Regions from separate parts of the Sedimentimonas flavescens genome, predicted to be linked through region 1. Evidence: riboswitches for the same ligand, from Rfam matches in the RefSeq annotation. Region 1 holds a riboswitch; the other holds the start of a gene.
The links. Region 1 has a riboswitch for cobalamin ahead of N3C64_RS07930 (CbtB domain-containing protein). Riboswitches for the same ligand answer to the same signal wherever they lie in the genome.
Positions count from the first base shown of each region.

Region 2: it holds a riboswitch for cobalamin, as region 1 does, so the genes downstream of both, bluB (5,6-dimethylbenzimidazole synthase) here and N3C64_RS07930 (CbtB domain-containing protein) in region 1, are expected to answer to the same signal.

Region 1 covers NZ_JAOALJ010000003.1:273,466-282,008, forward strand. Annotated here, with positions in the region: gene cobJ (precorrin-3B C(17)-methyltransferase) at 1-359, shown strand, start outside; gene N3C64_RS07895 (cobalt-precorrin-6A reductase) at 329-1,087, opposite strand; gene cbiE (precorrin-6y C5,15-methyltransferase (decarboxylating) subunit CbiE) at 1,086-2,276, shown strand; gene N3C64_RS07905 (cobalamin biosynthesis protein) at 2,273-2,623, shown strand; gene cobM (precorrin-4 C(11)-methyltransferase) at 2,620-3,408, shown strand; gene N3C64_RS07915 (cobyrinic acid a,c-diamide synthase CobB) at 3,405-4,730, shown strand; gene cobA (uroporphyrinogen-III C-methyltransferase) at 4,727-5,452, shown strand; gene N3C64_RS07925 (DUF1636 family protein) at 5,449-5,766, shown strand; cobalamin riboswitch at 5,823-6,040, shown strand; gene N3C64_RS07930 (CbtB domain-containing protein) at 6,074-6,238, shown strand; gene N3C64_RS07935 (CbtA family protein) at 6,261-6,977, shown strand; gene cobF (precorrin-6A synthase (deacetylating)) at 7,030-7,782, shown strand; gene N3C64_RS07945 (flavin reductase family protein) at 7,894-8,415, shown strand; gene N3C64_RS07950 (PqiC family protein) at 8,412-8,543, opposite strand, start outside.
Region 2 covers NZ_JAOALJ010000001.1:180,588-189,130, reverse strand. Annotated here, with positions in the region: gene N3C64_RS00900 (thiamine phosphate synthase) at 1-338, opposite strand, end outside; gene N3C64_RS00895 (thiazole synthase) at 338-1,096, opposite strand; gene thiS (sulfur carrier protein ThiS) at 1,098-1,295, opposite strand; gene thiO (glycine oxidase ThiO) at 1,285-2,232, opposite strand; gene thiC (phosphomethylpyrimidine synthase ThiC) at 2,229-4,019, opposite strand; cobalamin riboswitch at 4,322-4,501, shown strand; gene bluB (5,6-dimethylbenzimidazole synthase) at 4,550-5,269, shown strand; gene N3C64_RS00870 (phasin family protein) at 5,454-5,825, shown strand; gene N3C64_RS00865 (PHA/PHB synthase family protein) at 6,047-7,804, shown strand; gene mnmA (tRNA 2-thiouridine(34) synthase MnmA) at 7,834-8,543, opposite strand, start outside.

The DNA of each region.
Region 1 (8,543 bases):
GGCATGATTTCTGTGCCATCAACCTCAGCGACAACCTCAAACCCTTCGAGATGGTCGAGCATCGCCTGCGCCATGCCGCGCGGGGCGATTTCGCGATGGCCTTCTACAACCCGCGCTCCAAATCCCGCCCGCATCAGTTCGAGCGGGTGCTGGAAGTGCTGCGCGAGGAATGCGAGCCCGAGCGGTTGATCCTGTTTGCGCGCGCGGTCTCGACCCCGGAAGAGCGGATCGTGACCGTGCCGCTGGCCGAGGCCACGCCCGAGATGGCCGATATGCGCACCGTCGTCATCGTCGGTAATTCGGCGACGCGGCGGGTGGGCAGATGGGTTTACACGCCGCGCTCGGCAGGGGGGCGGTGATGGGCGATCCACGCCAGTGCCCGGTCCACACTGGCCACCGTTTCGCGCGGGGGCAGGGCGGGGCGGTCGGTCAGGATCACCGGCAGGTGCAGAGCGCGCGCGGCGATCAGCTTCGCCTCGGCCCCGGCGCCGCCGGCATTCTTGGCGACGATATGGGTGATGGCGTGGGCGCGCAGCAGGGCCTCGTCGCCCTCGGGCGAGAAGGGGCCGCGGGCGATCACGGCCTGCGCGTCGGGCAGCGGCAGGGCGCCCTCGGGCGGATCGACAAGGCGCAGCAGGTAATGGTGCTGGGGCTTGGCGGCAAAGGCCGTCAGGTTCTGCTTGCCGATGGCCAGGAAAACGCGCGCCGGGGTGTCGGGCAGGGCCGCGACGGCACCCGCAATATCGGGCACATGGGTCCAGCTGTCACCCGGTTGCGCCACCCATGCGGGGCGTTCCAATGCCAGCAGCGGCGTGTGACTGACCGCGCAGGCGGTGATCGCATTGCGGCTCATCTGCGCGGCGAAGGGATGGGTTGCGTCGATCACATGGGTGATCGCCTCGGCGCGAATGTATTCGGCCAGCCCCTCCGGGCCGCCAAAGCCGCCGACCCGCGTGGGGATCGGCTGGGCCACGGGCGCTTCGGTCCGGCCGGCATAGGAAAAGACGGCGGGCAGGCCAGCCTCGGCCAGCGCGCGGGCCATGCGGCTGGCTTCGGTGGTGCCGCCCAGAAGAAGGATGCGCGTCATGGCTGATCCGTGGCTGACAATCGTCGGTCTGGGCGAAGATGGCCTTGAAGGGCTGTCGGATGCAAGCCGTGCGGCGATTGCGGGCGCCGAGGTGATCTTTGGCGGACCGCGTCACCTGGATCTGGTGGCGGTGGACGCGCGCGGGCGTGCTTGGCCGGTACCCTTCGATATTGCCCCGGTGTTGGAATGGCGCGGGCGTCCCACCGTGGTGCTGGCCTCGGGTGACCCGTTCTGGTTCGGTGCGGGCGGCACGCTTGCCCGCCATCTGGAGCCGGGCGAGTGGCGCGCGATCCCGCTGGCCGGGGTGTTCTCGCTGGCTTGCGCGCGGATGGGCTGGAAGATCGAGGAAACGGTTTGCATGGGCCTGCATGCGGCGGCATTTGCACGGCTACGCGCGGTTCTGGCGCGCGGTGTGTGCGCGGTGGTGACGCTGCGCGATGGTGCCGCCCCTGCGATGCTGGCCAAATGGCTGGTTGCGGCGGGCTTCGGTGCGGCACGGCTGATGGTGCTTGAACGCCTCGGCGGCACGCAGGAGCGGCTGCGGCAGGCCAACGCCGAAGGCTTCGACGTTACCGACATAGCGGCGCCGGTTGCGGTGGCCATCGACGGCGCGAATCTGCCCAAAGACGCGGGTCTATCACGCGCCTCTGGCCTGCCGGATGACGCATTCCAGCATGACGGCCAGATCACCAAGCGGCCCGTGCGCGCGCTGACACTCTCGGCGCTTGCACCGCGTCCGGGCGAATTGCTGTGGGACATCGGTGGCGGGTCGGGCTCGATCTCGGTCGAGTGGTGCCTTGCGGGCGGTCGCGCGATCACGGTGGAAACGCGCGCGGATCGCGTGACCAACATTCGCGCCAATATCGCGGACTTTGGTCTGGATGGCCGGATGGAGGCGATTGAGGGCCGCGCGCCCGAGGCTCTGGCAGGGCTTCCCCTGCCGGATGCGGTTTTCGTGGGTGGCGGCGGCAATGCGGCGCTTTACGCGGCGCTGTGGCCGATGCTGCCCGCAGGCACGCGGCTTGTGGCCAATGGCGTGACGCTGGAAACCGAGGCGCTTCTGGCGCAGATGCAAGCGGCGCATGGCGGCGATCTGCTGCGGATTGATCTGGCGCAGGCAGCACCCCTTGGCGGAATGCGCGGTTGGAACGCGGCGCGCCCCGTGGTGCAATGGAGCGTGGTGAAATGAGGGTCGCCGGGGTCGGGTTCAATAGCGCGGCTACGCCTGAAGGCGTGCTCACCGCCTTGCGCGCGGCCGAGACCGTTGCGGGGCCTGTTGCCGCGCTCGCGACCATCGGGCACAAGGCAGATCGGTTGGCCGAATTGACAGTGGCACTTGGCCTGCCGGTCAGCGGCCATGACGTGGCGGGGGTGGCGACGCCCTCGCAATCCGACCGGGTGCAGGCGCTGTTCGGCACCGGCTCGGTCGCCGAGGCGGCGGCGCTGATGGCGGCGGGGCCTGGCGCGCGGTTGATTATGGGGCGCGTGGCCCAAGGCGGTGTGAGCGTGGCAGTAGCGGAAGGGAAGACGCAATGACGGTGCATTTCATCGGGGCGGGTCCGGGGGCGGCCGATCTGATCACCCTGCGCGGGCGCGACCTGATCGCCTCCTGCCCGGTTTGCCTCTATGCAGGCAGCCTTGTGCCCGAGGCGCTTTTGGCCCATTGCCCGCCGGGCGCGAAGATCGTGAATACCGCGCCGCTGTCGCTGGACCAGATTGTCGCGGAGATCGCCGCCGCCCATGCCGAGGGCAAGGATGTTGCGCGGCTGCACTCGGGCGATCTGTCGGTCTGGTCGGCCATGGGCGAGCAGCTGCGCCGCCTGCGCGCGCTGGATATCCCATATGACGTGACGCCGGGCGTGCCCTCCTTCGCAGCTGCCGCCGCCACGCTGTGCGCCGAGCTTACGCTGCCCGGCGTGGTGCAGTCGGTCGTGCTTACGCGGACCTCGGGGCGGGCGACTTCGATGCCCGAGGGTGAGACGCTTGAGAATTTCGCCCGCACCGGCGCTGTGCTGGCCATTCACCTCTCGGTTCATGTGCTGCCGAACGTGGTCGAGGATCTGACCCCGCATTACGGCGCCGATTGCCCCGTGGCGGTCGTCTGGCGTGCAAGCTGGCCCGATGAGCGTGTGGTGCGCGCCACGCTCGGCACGCTGGAGACCGCGATTGGCGAAGAGATGGAGCGCACGGCGCTGATCCTTGTCGGGCGTTCGATTGGCGCCGAGGAGTTCGACGAAAGCCGCCTGTACGCAGGCGATTACGACCGCCGCTACCGGCCCGTGGGCACAGAGCCGCGCTTTCCCGGAACGGGGCCTGAATGACGCCCGGGCTGATCATATCGGCACCGGCCTCTGGCTCGGGGAAAACCACGCTGACGCTGGGGGTGCTGGCAGCGCTGCGGGCGCGCGGGCTGGATGTGCAGCCGTTCAAATGCGGGCCGGATTACATCGACCCGGCCTTTCATGCGGCGGCGGCGGGGCGGGCCTCGTTCAACCTCGATGCCTGGGCGATGGGGCGCGGGCAGTTGGAGGCTTTGGCATCGGTCGAGGCCGATCTGATCGTGGCCGAGGGGGCGATGGGCCTCTTCGATGGCGTTGCCAAACCCGGCGAGACGGGGACGGGGGCGAGCGGCGATATTGCTGCGCTGATGGGCTGGCCGGTGGTTCTGGTGCTCGATGTGTCGGGGCAGGCGCAATCGGCGGCGGCAGTGGCCAAGGGCTTCGCGACGCTGCGCCCTGGTGTGCAGGTGGCGGGTGTCGTGCTGAACAAGGTGGCTTCGCCCCGGCATGAGGCACTGGTGCGCGCGGGCATGGAAGAGGCCGGGATCGAGGTTCTGGGCGTCATCCCGCGCGCGGCGGGGATCGCCCTGCCCGAGCGGCATCTGGGCCTTGTGCAGGCCGAAGAAACCGATGCGCTGGATAAGCTGCTGGCGGAGGCCGGGCGGATCGTGGCCGAGCATTGCGACCTCGATCGGATGATCTCGGTCGCTGCGGGGCGGGGGCGCGGGCCGGTGCCCGGCCCGCGCCCCCGCCTGGCCCCCCCGGGCGCGCGGATCGCGCTGGCGAGGGATGCCGCGTTTTCCTTTGTCTATCCGCATCTGATCGCGGATTGGCGCGCCGAGGGGGCGACGATCCTGCCCTTCTCGCCGCTGGCCGACGAGGCGCCCGACCCGAGCGCCGATGCCTGCTGGCTGCCCGGTGGTTACCCGGAGCTACATGCGGGCCGCTTGTCTGCCGCCGAGACCTTCCGCGCGGGCCTATGTGCCTTCGCGCAGACCCGTCCGGTTCATGGCGAATGCGGAGGCTACATGGCGCTTGGCGCGGGGCTGGTTGCCGCGGATGGCACGCGCCACGCGATGGCGGGGCTCTTGGGGCTGGAGACATCCTTTGCCAAGCGGCGCATGCATCTGGGCTATCGGCTTGCGCGGCTGGCGGCCCCCGTCGGCCCGTTGGCCGCTGGCACCGCGCTGCGGGGCCATGAGTTTCACTATGCGACGATCCTGTCGCAACCCGATGCGCCGCTGGCGCAGGTCGTCGATGCCACCGGCGCCGCCGTCCCCGAGACCGGATCGTTCCGGCAGATGCCGGGCGGCGGCTGCGTCAGCGGCACTTTCTTTCACCTGATAGCTGAGGCCAGTTCATGAGCGGTTTCGTCTCTTTCGTTTCCTCGGGGCCGGGCGATCCCGATCTGATCACGCTGAAAGCTGTGGATCGGCTGGCGCGCGCCGAGTTGGTGCTGTTCGATGACCTCGCTTCGGGCCCGGTTCTGGGCCATGCCGGTCCGCAGGCCGAGTTGATCGCGGTTGGCAAGCGGGCGGGCAAGCCCTCGGCCAAGCAGGAATACGTCAATGCCCTGCTGGTCGAGCATGCCCTGGCCGGCAAGCGTGTGGTGCGGCTCAAGTCCGGCGATTCGGGGCTGTTCGGGCGGCTTGAGGAAGAGCTTGTCGCCCTGCGTGAGGCCGGGATCGGCAGCGAGATCATCCCCGGCGTGCCCTCGGCCTGTGCGGCGGCGGCAGCGGCAGGTATTCCGCTGACCCGGCGGCTGACCGCGCGGCGGGTGCAATTCGTGACCGGCGCCGATGTGACCGGCGGCCTGCCCGAATCGATCAACTGGGCGGCGCTGGCCGATCCCGGGGCGACGACGGTTGTCTTCATGGGCAAGCGCACCTTCCCGCGCCTGGCCGAGGGGCTGATGGCGCATGGGCTTGCGCCCGAAACCCCCGCGATGCTGGCCGAGGCCGTGGGCCATCCGGAACAAACCATCCAGCGCACGACCGTCGCGGATCTGGCGCGGCAACTGGCCGATGCGCGCTCGGACCACCCGGCGCTGATCCTCTATGGCCCGTTGTCGGATGTGATCGCGTGAGGATCTCGGTCTGCACCAGCTGCGCGCTTGGCCGTGCGGGTTTCGGCGCAACGCTGGAGGAAGCGCTGCGCGAGGCCGGAATTGTGGCCGAGGTGCAGGGGATCGAATGCATGTCGGGCTGCACGCGCCCCTCGAGCCTGGCCTTCCGCGCCGAGGGCAAGACCGCCTATCTGTTTGGCGATCTGACGCCCGAGGACCTGCCCGACCTGCTCACCTTCGCGCGGCTGTATGCGGCCTCGGCGGACGGGAACTTCGCCGATGCGCGCCCGCTTGGCGCGCTGCGCACCAAGGCGCTGGCGCGGATTCCGGGCTGAGGGTCGCATTCGGCCCTGAAGCGCCGTGATTGTCCTTGACCGGCTGCGGCGCCGCTGAGTAGATGGAAGGGCAAGGTGTCCCATCAGGTGCAAAGCATCGGGACTGAAACGGGAATGGGGAACGGGCGGACCAATCGAGGCGCCCCGAGCCCCAGCCGCCCCCGCGACTGTCAGCGGAGAGCGGTCCTCGGAATGCCACTGCCTGCAAGGGTGGGAAGGCGAGGACCGACTGTGACCCGCGAGCCAGGAGACCGGCCCTGCAAGGTGTAACTTAACGCCGTCGGGTGTGACGGCTGGGAGATATGAAATGACGACTCTTTCCTCGGTGAAAACCACCTCGGGTCTGGCTTCGGTTCTGGCGATGGTTGTGATGGGCGTGGTCCTGATGTTCGTGGCTGGCCACGCGCAGTCGGCGACGCTGCACGATGCCGCCCACGATATGCGTCACGCGACCGGCTTCCCCTGCCACTGATCCGCCACGCATGTTCCAACGAATGTTGACCGGCGCGTTGTTCGCCGGTTGTGCAGCAGGGCTGATTGCCGCTCTGCTGCACTTCGCTTTCGTGCAGGAGGTTATCCTGCTTGGTGAAGGTTACGAGACTGGCGAACTGACGCATTTCTCGGGCTCGGCGCTGGAGGCTCCGGCCGATCACGCGCATGAGGCCGGGGCGGCCGACGATCACGTACAGGGGGCAGAGGCTGCCGATCCGAGTGCGCTGACGCGCAATGGGCTGACGGTTCTCTTCACCATCCTGATCTACGTCTCTTATGCGGGGCTGCTGGTGGCGGGCTTCGGTCTGGCCGAGACGCTCGGCAAGCGGGTCGGCGCGGTCGAGGGGTTGCTTTGGGGTATCGCGGGCTTCGTGAGCTTCCAGCTTGCCCCTGCGCTTGGGCTGCCGCCCGAACTGCCGGGCACGGTGGCCGCCGATCTTGGCGATCGCCAGGTATGGTGGTGGGGCGCGGTGGCGCTGACTGGCACGGCGCTTGCGCTGCTGGCCTACGGGCACCATGCGTGGAAATATCCGCTGGCCGTGGGCATGCTTGCGCTGCCGCATATCATTGGCGCGCCCACGATCGACGAGTATTACGGCGTTGCCCCGCCTGAGGTCGGCGCCATGTTCTCGGCGCGTGTGCTCGGGGTCGGGCTTGCGGTCTGGGCGGTGCTTGGCTGGGTTGCCGGGCAGCTCTGGGAGCGCAGCCGGACGGCGTAACGAAACACTGGGAGGAGCGCGCCGCGCTCCTCCCGCCAGTAAGGAAGACGCGATGATCGAACTGACGCTGATCGGAATTGGCACCGGAAACCCCGGGCATCTGACGCTGCAGGCGATCGAAGCGATGAACGCGGCCGAGCTGATCCTGATCCCGCTCAAGGGGGCGGACAAATCCGATCTGGCCGGGCTGCGCCGGTCGATGTGCGAAACGCATATCACCAATCCCGCGACAAAGGTGGTTGAGTTCGCGCTGCCGGTGCGCGATGCGGCGAATCCCTCTTACCGGCAGGGCGTGGACGACTGGCACGACGCCATCGCCGCCGCCTGGCAGGGTGAGATCCGCGCCCATGTTGGCGAAAGCGGCAAGGTCGCACTGCTCGTCTGGGGCGATCCGTCGCTTTACGACAGCACGCTGCGCCTGGCCGAGCGGCTGGCGCGTGTGATGCCGGTCACGACCCGCGTCATTCCGGGGATCACCGCCATTCAGGCGCTGTGCGCGGCGCACGCCATCCCGCTCAATGAGATCGGCGCGCCGGTGCAGATCACCACGGGCCGCCAGCTGTGCGATCACGGCTGGCCCGAGGGCGTCGATACCATCGTGGTCATGCTCGATGGAGAATGCTCGTTCACCCATCTCGCGCCCGAAGGGGTCGAGATCTGGTGGGGGGCCTTCGTCGGCATGTCCGAACAGATCCTGCATGCGGGGCCCCTCTCCGAGGTCGGCCCGCAGATCGTCCGGACCCGCGCCGAGGCGCGGGCCGAGCATGGCTGGATCATGGACATCTACCTGATGCGGCGCGCTTGACCGGGTCTTGATGGCTCTGTGTGCGCCCCAAGGGTTGCCCTTTGCGCGCCAGCACGTATCTGTGGGGGAAAGGGGAGAGCGATGCGGGAAAGCGACGAGATCGAAGCGGCAATGACGCGGGCCGAGAAATCCAGCCTCGGCCATGTGCCCGACCCGGCGCAGCCGCGCCAGCTGCGCGATGCGCTTGGTTGCTTTGCGACCGGGGTGACCGTGATCACCGCCTGCGAAGCGGGATCGACGACGCCAGTGGGGATTACCGTCAACAGCTTCGCCTCGGTCTCGCTCGATCCGGCGCTGGTGCTGTGGTCGGCGGCGCGCTCGTCGTTGCGACATCAGCATTTCTCGGCGGCCCCTGCTTTTGCCATCCATGTGCTGCGGGCCGATCAGGCGCCGCTTGCGGATCGCTTCACCCGCCGCGGCCATGGGTTCGAGGGGCTGGACTTCCTGCGTAACGAGCATGAGGTGCCGCTGCTGGACGGCGCGCTGGCGCGGTTCGAATGCGTGACCGAGGCCACCCATGAAGGCGGCGATCACACCATCATCATCGGCCGCGTCGTCCGTTTTCAGGTGGGCCAGGGCGAGCCGCTGACCTTCTTCCGCGGTGGCTACGGCCGCATCACGGCGCTCGATTAATCGAGCTGCGCGATGCGCCGAGCCAGTTCGGCAACCGCTGCCGACTGCGCCTGCGCAATAGCCGCCGGGCCTCCCTCCGCGACCGGCACGGTCACATCGAAGCTGCGCATCACGTCGCGCCCGCTCGT
Region 2 (8,543 bases), on a different contig from region 1:
GCCGGATCGCAGGCAAGGGCGCGCTCAAGTTCTGCTTCATCATGGGTTGATAGGCCAAAGCGAACCCCTGCGCGGCGCAGCGCCCCAAGATCGGCCGCGTCGAGGTCTTCCTGCCCAAGGTGGACGAAGTCGATGCCCAGATCGAAAGCCAGTTCCCAGTAATCGTTCAGGATCAACTGCGCCCCATGGGCCGCGCAAACGGCCTGTGCGCGCAGCGCCTCGGCGCGCAACAGGTCCGGCGGCAGGTCCTTGGTGCGCAACTGCACCAGCTTTACGCCAAGGGGGACAAGGCGTTCGAGCCGTTCGGCCGTGCCAGAGATCAAGTAGAACCGGTCCATCATGCCAATGCCGCCATGCCAAAGATTGGGGTGGAGGCCGAGGCCATATCGCGCCGGGGCATCAGCCCCGCGCGATGCGCCGCCAGCCCTGCCTCGACTGCCTGCCCGAAGGCGCGCGCCATGCCGACCGGGTCCAGTGCCTTGGCAACGGCGGTGTTCAGAAGCACCGCGTCGAAGCCCATCTCCATCGCTTGCGCGGCTTGCGAGGGCGCGCCGATACCCGCGTCGATGACGAGGGGAATGTCGGGGAAATGGGCGCGCATCGAGCGCAGCCCATCGATATTGCGCAGGCCTTGGCCCGAGCCGATGGGCGCCCCCCAAGGCATCAGAACGCGGCAACCGGCCTCGATCAGCTTTTCTCCGAGGATCAGGTCTTCGGTGGTGTAGGGGAAGACCTCGAAGCCCTCGGCGCACAGCACCCGCGCGGCCTCGAGCAGCGCGAAAGGGTCGGGCTGAAGTGTGTCGGCGTGGCCGATGACCTCAAGCTTGATCCAGTTGGTGCCGAAGACCTCGCGCGCCATGTGGGCGGTGGTGATCGCCTCGCGCGCGGTGTGGCATCCGGCGGTGTTGGGCAGCACCCGGCAGCCGGTCGCGGCGATCAGATCGCGGAAGCCGCCGCCGCCCGACCCCTCGCGGCGCAGGCTGACGGTGATGATCTCGGTGCCCGAGGCGCGGATCGCTTCAGCCAGGATCGCGGGCGAGGGGTATTGCGCCGTCCCGAGAAAGAGGCGCGAGGATAGTTCCGTTCCGTAGAACATCTCAGCCTCCCTGCATGGGGGCGAGGATCTCGATCCGCGCGCCGGGGGTAAGGGGGTGGGCGTCGCGCAGGGTGCGCGGCACGAATGTGCCATCAACGGCGGTCGCGACGCAGGGGGCCTCGAAGCCCAACTCATCGAGCAGCGCAGAGAGGGTTTCGGCCTGAACCTCGTGCGGCGTGCCGTTCACATCAACTTGCATGGCGGTGCTCCTGAAACAGGGTTTGGGCCAGTTCCTCGGCCAGTGCGGGGGCGGTGAGGAAGCCGTGGCGGTAGAGGCCGTTCACATGGCTACGCTCCCCTCGGTGCAGCACACGCGGCACATTGTCGGGCAGCGAGGGGCGCAGGCCCGCCCCCATCTCGACGATGGCGGCCTCGGCAAAGGCGGGGTGCAGGGCGTAAGCGGCGGACAGCAACTCCATCGCCGCGCGGGAGGTGACGGGGCGGTCGTCGTCGCTCTCCACCATCGTCGCGCCGATCATGAAGCGGTTTTCGCCGCGCGGGACGATGTAGCAGGGGAAGCGCGGATGCAGCAGTCGAACGGGGCGCGAGAGGGTGATCTCGGGTGTTTCGACCAGCAGCATCTCGCCACGCACGGCGCGCAGCTCGGGCAAGTGGTCGCGGCTGGTAAGGCCGCGACAGTCGATGATCTGGCCGCGCGGGGCGGCGCAGGTGCCAAAGTGCAACTCGGCCCCAAGGGCGATCAGCCTATCACGCAGCGCGCGGGTGGCCGCGCGCGGGTCGAGATGCGCCTCTTCGGCATAGTAGAGGCCGCGCGCGAAGCGGCCTTGAAGGTCGGGCTCGATGACGCCGGGATCGACCCATGCATGCCCGCGGGTCGCACGGGCAAAGCGGTCCAATTCGGCCGTGTCGCGGGCCGGGGCGACGACGAGCGTGCCATTTTGCAGCACGCCCGGTACGCGCTCGGCCCACCAGCGCACCGCGTCGCGGCCCATGAAGAAGACCTCTTCGGGTGCGGCCTCGGCCTCGCAATAAGGCGCGAGCATCCCGCCCGCATACCAGGATGCGCCGGTGGGGTCGGGGGAGGGGTCGATCACCTCGACCCGTGCGCCCCGTTCGGCAAGGGCTGTGGCGGCGCACAGCCCCGCCACGCCCGCCCCAAGGACGGAGAAGATCATTGCGCCTTCTCCGCCGGGAGATAAAGCGCGCCGCCCTCACGGAATTTCTCCGCCATCTGGGCCATGCCTTCCTGCTTCTGCGCCTCGACCCGGATGTCGTGCGAGATCCGCATCGAGCAGAACTTGGGCCCGCACATCGAGCAGAAATGCGCGAGCTTGTGGGCCTCTTTCGGCATGGTCTCGTCGTGGAATTCACGCGCGGTGTCGGGGTCGAGCGAGAGGTTGAACTGATCCTCCCAACGGAACTCGAACCGCGCGCGCGACAGCGCGTCATCGCGCAGTTGCGCGCCGGGGTGCCCCTTGGCGAGGTCGGCGGCATGGGCAGCCAGCTTGTAGGTGATGACCCCGGTTTTCACGTCGTCCCGGTCGGGCAGGCCGAGGTGTTCCTTGGGCGTCACGTAGCACAGCATCGCCGTGCCGAACCAGCCGATCATCGCCGCACCGATGGCCGAGGTGATATGGTCGTAACCCGGCGCGATATCGGTCGTCAGCGGCCCGAGCGTGTAGAACGGCGCTTCATGGCAATGGGCCAGTTGCTTGTCCATATTGGCCTTGATCTTGTGCATCGCGACGTGGCCGGGACCCTCGATCATGACCTGGCAATCCTTGGCCCAGGCGATCTTGGTCAGCTCTCCCAGGGTCTCAAGCTCGGCAAATTGCGCCTGGTCGTTGGCGTCGGCAATCGAGCCGGGGCGCAGCCCGTCACCGAGCGAGAAGGAGACATCATAGGCCCGCATGATGTCGCAGATCTCGTCGAAATGCTCGTAGAGGAAGCTTTCGCGGTGATGATGCAGGCACCACTTGGCCATGATCGAGCCGCCGCGCGAGACGATGCCGGTCACGCGCTTGACCGTCATCGGGATCATGTGCAGGCGCACGCCCGCGTGGATGGTGAAATAATCCACGCCCTGCTCGGCCTGCTCGATCAGCGTGTCGCGGAAAATCTCCCAGGTCAGGTCTTCGGCCACGCCGCCGACCTTCTCAAGCGCCTGGTAAAGCGGCACGGTCCCGATCGGCACGGGGGCGTTGCGGATGATCCATTCGCGGATGTTGTGGATGTTGCGGCCCGTCGAAAGGTCCATCACCGTGTCGGCGCCCCAGCGAATTGCCCAGACCATCTTCTCGACCTCCTCCTCCATCGAGGAGGTCACGGCCGAGTTGCCGATATTGGCGTTGATCTTCACCAGGAAGTTGCGGCCGATGATCATCGGCTCCAGCTCGGGGTGGTTGATGTTGGCGGGGATGATGGCGCGGCCTGCCGCGATTTCCTGACGCACGAATTCGGGCGTCACGAGGTCGGGGATCGCGGCGCCGAAGTCCTCGCCGTCGCGGGCCTCGGCCCAGGCTTCGGTGCGACCGAGGTTCTCGCGGATGGCGACATATTCCATCTCGGGGGTGATGATGCCGGCTTTCGCATAGGCCATCTGCGTCACGGCGCGGCTGCCGGTGGCGCGGAAGGGGCGGCGCAGCTTCGGGAATTCCGGCACGAGGCGGTCGCCCTCGGCAAAGCCGTTATCGGCCGAGGTGACAGCGCGTCCCTCGTATTCCTCGATGTCACCGCGTGCGCGCAGCCAGTCTCCGCGCGTTCCGGCAAGGCCCTGGCGGATGTCGGTGCTGGCCGCCGGGTCGGTGTAAGGGCCCGAACTGTCATAGACGCTGACCGGCGTCTCGTTCGAAACGTGGATCGAGCGCATCGGCACCGCGATCTGGTGCAACTGGCCGGGGATGAAAACCTTGCACGACGCGGGCAGGGCACCGGTGGTGATCCGGGGGGTGGGCTTGTTCATAGTTGGTCTCCTCTTGCGATGAGACCCAAGCAACACGTGAGGCAAGAAGGGGCCGCTGGCCCCAAGCGAAAGGGCCGCTACGGCCCGAAAGGACCGCCCCAGTCATATGTCGGGAGGGCGCCCTTCGGTCTTCCTACGCCAGTATCAACTGGGTCAGGTTCAAAGGGTCGCTTCACCGGGGTTTCCCCCTGTCAGCCTCTCAGTCCCCTAGGCGGGACTCCCCTGACGTGGGGCGGAAGATGACGCAGGGGCGGGGGCACTGTCAATGGGAGTTGTGCGGCTTGCGGCGGCGGGCGTGTTTGGCTAGCTTGCGCGGGTCTGGTGCCCGGCTGCGGTCGGGATAATCGGGAACGCGGTGCAACTCCGCGACGTGCCCAACGCTGTAAGGTGGATGGTGCAGCTGGAGCCACTGGCCAAGGCCGGGAAGGCGCTGCACCGCGCGAAGCCGAAGTCAGAAGACCGGCCGGACAGGATAGGCCCCCTCGCGCGGACGGCGGGGGCGGCCATGGTTGCCAGACAGGGGATGTGTCATGCCGCAATCCGTTCACCTCGTGCCCGCGGGGCCTTTTTCAGACGCCGAGCGCGATGCGGTCTATCGTGCGATTCACACGCGGCGCGATGTGCGCAGCCAGTTCCAACCCGACCCGATCGCGCCCGAGGTGCTGGAGCGCCTCTTGTTGGCAGCGCATCACGCGCCCTCGGTGGGCTTCATGCAGCCCTGGAACTTTCTGCTGCTGAGCGATCCCGCGACCAAGGCGCGGGTTAAACAGGCTTTTTCGCGCGCCAATGACGAGGCCGCCGCGATGTTCGGCGATGCGCGCAAGGCGCTTTATTCGGCGATCAAGCTGGAGGGGATTACCGATGCCCCGGTAAACCTGTGTATCACCTGCGACCGCGAGCGGGGTGGGCCGGTCGTGCTGGGGCGGACTCACAACCGCGACACGGATCTGTATTCGACGGTCTGCGCGGTGCAGAACCTCTGGCTTGCCGCCCGCGCCGAGGGCATTGGCGTTGGCTGGGTCAGCATCTTCAATGACGCCGACCTGCGCGAGATCCTCGGGCTGCCCGAGCATGTGGTGCCGGTGGCCTATCTGTGCCTCGGGCATGTGCGCGAACTGCATTCGGAACCTGAGTTGCAGCAACGCGGATGGGCGCAGCGGATGCCGTTGGAAGAGCTGATCTTTCACAATGCTTGGGGTCAGCGCGAGAGCGGGGAATCGTCCGACTTACGCGAAATCCCGTCGCTCTGATCTGCGCTTTATGCTGCGTCTGCAAAATGCCCGAAAAATGTTCTAAAAAGAGATCTGCGGCTAATAATTTAACGTGACTTTTACAATGCGCGTTAATCTTGGCAGGTATTGCGGCAGATCAATTTCTGCGTGTGCGAAGAATGATAGACTCCTTGAGCTTGGCTGAGACTGAAGGAGGACAGACATGGCAAGTAAGAAACAGAACCCGTTCGGCGTGATGGCCGGTTGTATGCCGACCCCGTCGGTTGATATGTCGATGTTCCTGCGCCCGCAGGCCCGGATGGCCGAGGCGCTGCTCAAGCAGAACATCGAGACGCTCGACTTCCTGAAAACCCGTTTCGAGCGGGACCGCAGCATGCTGGCCGACCTGGCCGATGCGAAGGATCCGAACGAAGCGATGGCGCTCTGGACGACCTTCTGGCAACGGATGCTGAGCGATTATTCGACCGAAACGAACAAGCTTGCCGCGTCGGTGACGGAAATCGCCGAGCAAGCGGTGCGTACCGCGACCGAGGAAGGCAACGCCATCATTTCGGCGACGGGCAAGAAAGACTGACGAAGGACGGGCGGATGGGCCGCCCGCCGTAACTAGGTTGAGAGATGACGACATCTGCTCCGAAGGCGCGCCGGTCGCGCGTCAAGGCTGAGGCGGCCGTGGAATCGGCCGCCCAAGCTATCTCTGGGACTGTGGTTGCCGAAAGGCCCGAAGCGCTTGCGCCCAAGGCAGACAAGGCAGAGCCTATCCCGAATCTTCCGGCTCGGCTGGCCGAGGTCCTGTTGACCGACACGCCCGAAAAGCTGGCCGCTGAAGAGGCATTCGTCAGACTCGACCGTTTGGTCCATGCGCAGTTCGGCAAGCTCGGAGCGAGCATCTCGCCGATCTCGCTGGCGCTCGCCTGGGGCGATTGGGCGGCGCATCTGGCAATCAGCCCCGGCAAGCGGGCTGAGTTGGTCTGGAAATCGGCGCGCAAGGCGCAGCGTCTGGCGGCCGAGATCCTGTGTCAGGCGGCCGGTGGCAACGGCGAGGTCTGCGTTGAGCCGCTCAAGCAAGACCGCCGATTCGCCGGGCCCGAATGGCTGAAGTTTCCCTTCTCGCTCTATTCCCAAAGCTTCCTGCTGACGCAGCAGTGGTGGCATAACGCCACCTCCGAAGTGCACGGGGTGGAGGAGAGGCACGAGAAAGTGGTCGAGTTCTACGGGCGCCAGTTCCTCGATATGTTCTCGCCTTCGAACTTCCTGCTGACCAACCCGCATCTGATCCAGCGCACCGTCGAGGAGGGCGGCCGCAATCTGACGCGCGGTGCACAGTTCTTCTACGAAGACATGATGAAACGGATGACCGGTCAGCCTGAGGATCCGCCGGAGTTCACGCCGGGTCATGAGGTTGCGATAACGCCGGGCAAGGTCGTTTTCCGCAACCGCCTGATCGAGCTTATCCAATACGCTCCGACGACGCCCACGGTGCATTCGGTGCCGTTGCTGATCGTCCCGGCCTGGATCATGAAATACTACATCCTCGATCTGACGCCGCCCCAGTCGATGATCAAGTGGCTGGTCGATCAGGGTTTTTCGGTGTTCTGCATCAGCTGGAAAAACCCCGACGAGGAAGACCGCGAGCTTGGCTTCGATGACTACCGCGAGCTTGGCGTGATGGCCGCGATCGACGCGATCAGCGCGATCACCGGGGCCGAGAAAGTGCACGGTCTGGGCTATTGTCTCGGTGGGACGCTTCTCTCGGTGACCGCCGCTGCAATGGCGCGCGACGGGGATGAGCGGCTTGCCTCGATGACTATGCTGGCCGCGCAGGTTGATTTCACCGAAGCCGGTGAGCTTTCGCTTTTCACCAATGAAAGCCAGCTGTCGCTGCTGGAAGACATGATGTGGGAAGAGGGCTATCTGGACAAGGAGGCGATGGCGGGCACCTTCTCGATGCTCAAGTCGCAGGACCTCGTCTGGTCGAAGATGGTGCGCGAATACATGCTGGGTGAGCGCGAGGCGCCCTCGGCACTTGGTGCCTGGAGTCATGACGCGACGCGGATGCCCTACAAGATGCATTCGGAGTATCTGCGTAAGCTGTTCCTCAACAACGATCTGGCGGATGGCCGGATGACCGCGGGGGAAGGCCACATCTACCTTCAGGACATCAAGGCGCCGGTCTTCGCCGTCGCGACCGAGCACGACCACATCGCGCCGTGGAACTCGGTCTTCAAGCTGACGTACCTGATGCATGGCGATGTGACCTTCGCACTGGTCTCGGGCGGGCATAACACGGGCATCGTGGCGCCGCCCGGCAGCGCGCGCGCCAAGCATCGGATCATGACGCATGTGCCTGGCCACAACCATCCCGCGCCGGAGGACTGGGCCAAGAGCGTGCCGAAAGTGCAGGGCTCGTGGTGGGAGCCCTGGGCCGATTGGCTGCGCGTGACCGGGGGTGCCGTTGCCGGCCCGGACCAGGCGCCGCCGCCTATGGGCAATGCGGATGCGGGCTACAAGCCGCTGCAAAACGCGCCCGGCCGCTACGTGCTGAAACAATAAGAAAGGGCGCCGAAAGGCGCCCTTTTCATCTACCGTCCGCGCCAGATCCAACCGCCGCCATAGATCCGCGTTCCGCCGGTTTCGTAGAAAACGCAGGCCTGTCCGGGGCTTACGCCTTCTTCCGGGTTTAGCAACTCAACCTCGGCCTCGGTCGCGCTGATCGGGCGGACAATGGCCTCACGCGGCGGGCGGGTTGAGCGGACCTTGACGCTCAGATGCCATTCAGGGCGGGCGGTGAAGGGCTCATCCCCAAGCCAGTTGATCTCGCGCACCGGGATGATCCGGGTCGAGAGCGCCTCTTTCGGGCCGACGATCACGCGCCGCGTGTCGGGGTCCAGCCGGACGACGTAAAGCGGATCGCCAAGCCCGCCGATGCCAAGACCACGGCGCTGACCGATCGTGTAATGGATGACACCCTTGTGCTGGCCGAGGACATTGCCCTCCATATCGACGATCTCGCCGGGGTCCGCCGCACCGGGGCGGAGCTTCTCGATGACCGAGGCATAGTTTCCGTTCGGCACAAAGCAGATGTCCTGGCTGTCGGGCTTGTCGGCCACCGGCAGGCCATATTTCGCCGCCAGTGCCCGCGTCTCGGCCTTCGAGGCCAGATGCCCAAGCGGAAAGCGTAGGTAGGAGAGTTGCTCGGGCGTGGTCGAGAACAGGAAATAGCTCTGGTCGCGGTTCGGATCGGCTGCGCTGTGCAACTCGGGGCCATGCGGGCCCATCTTGCGCTGGATGT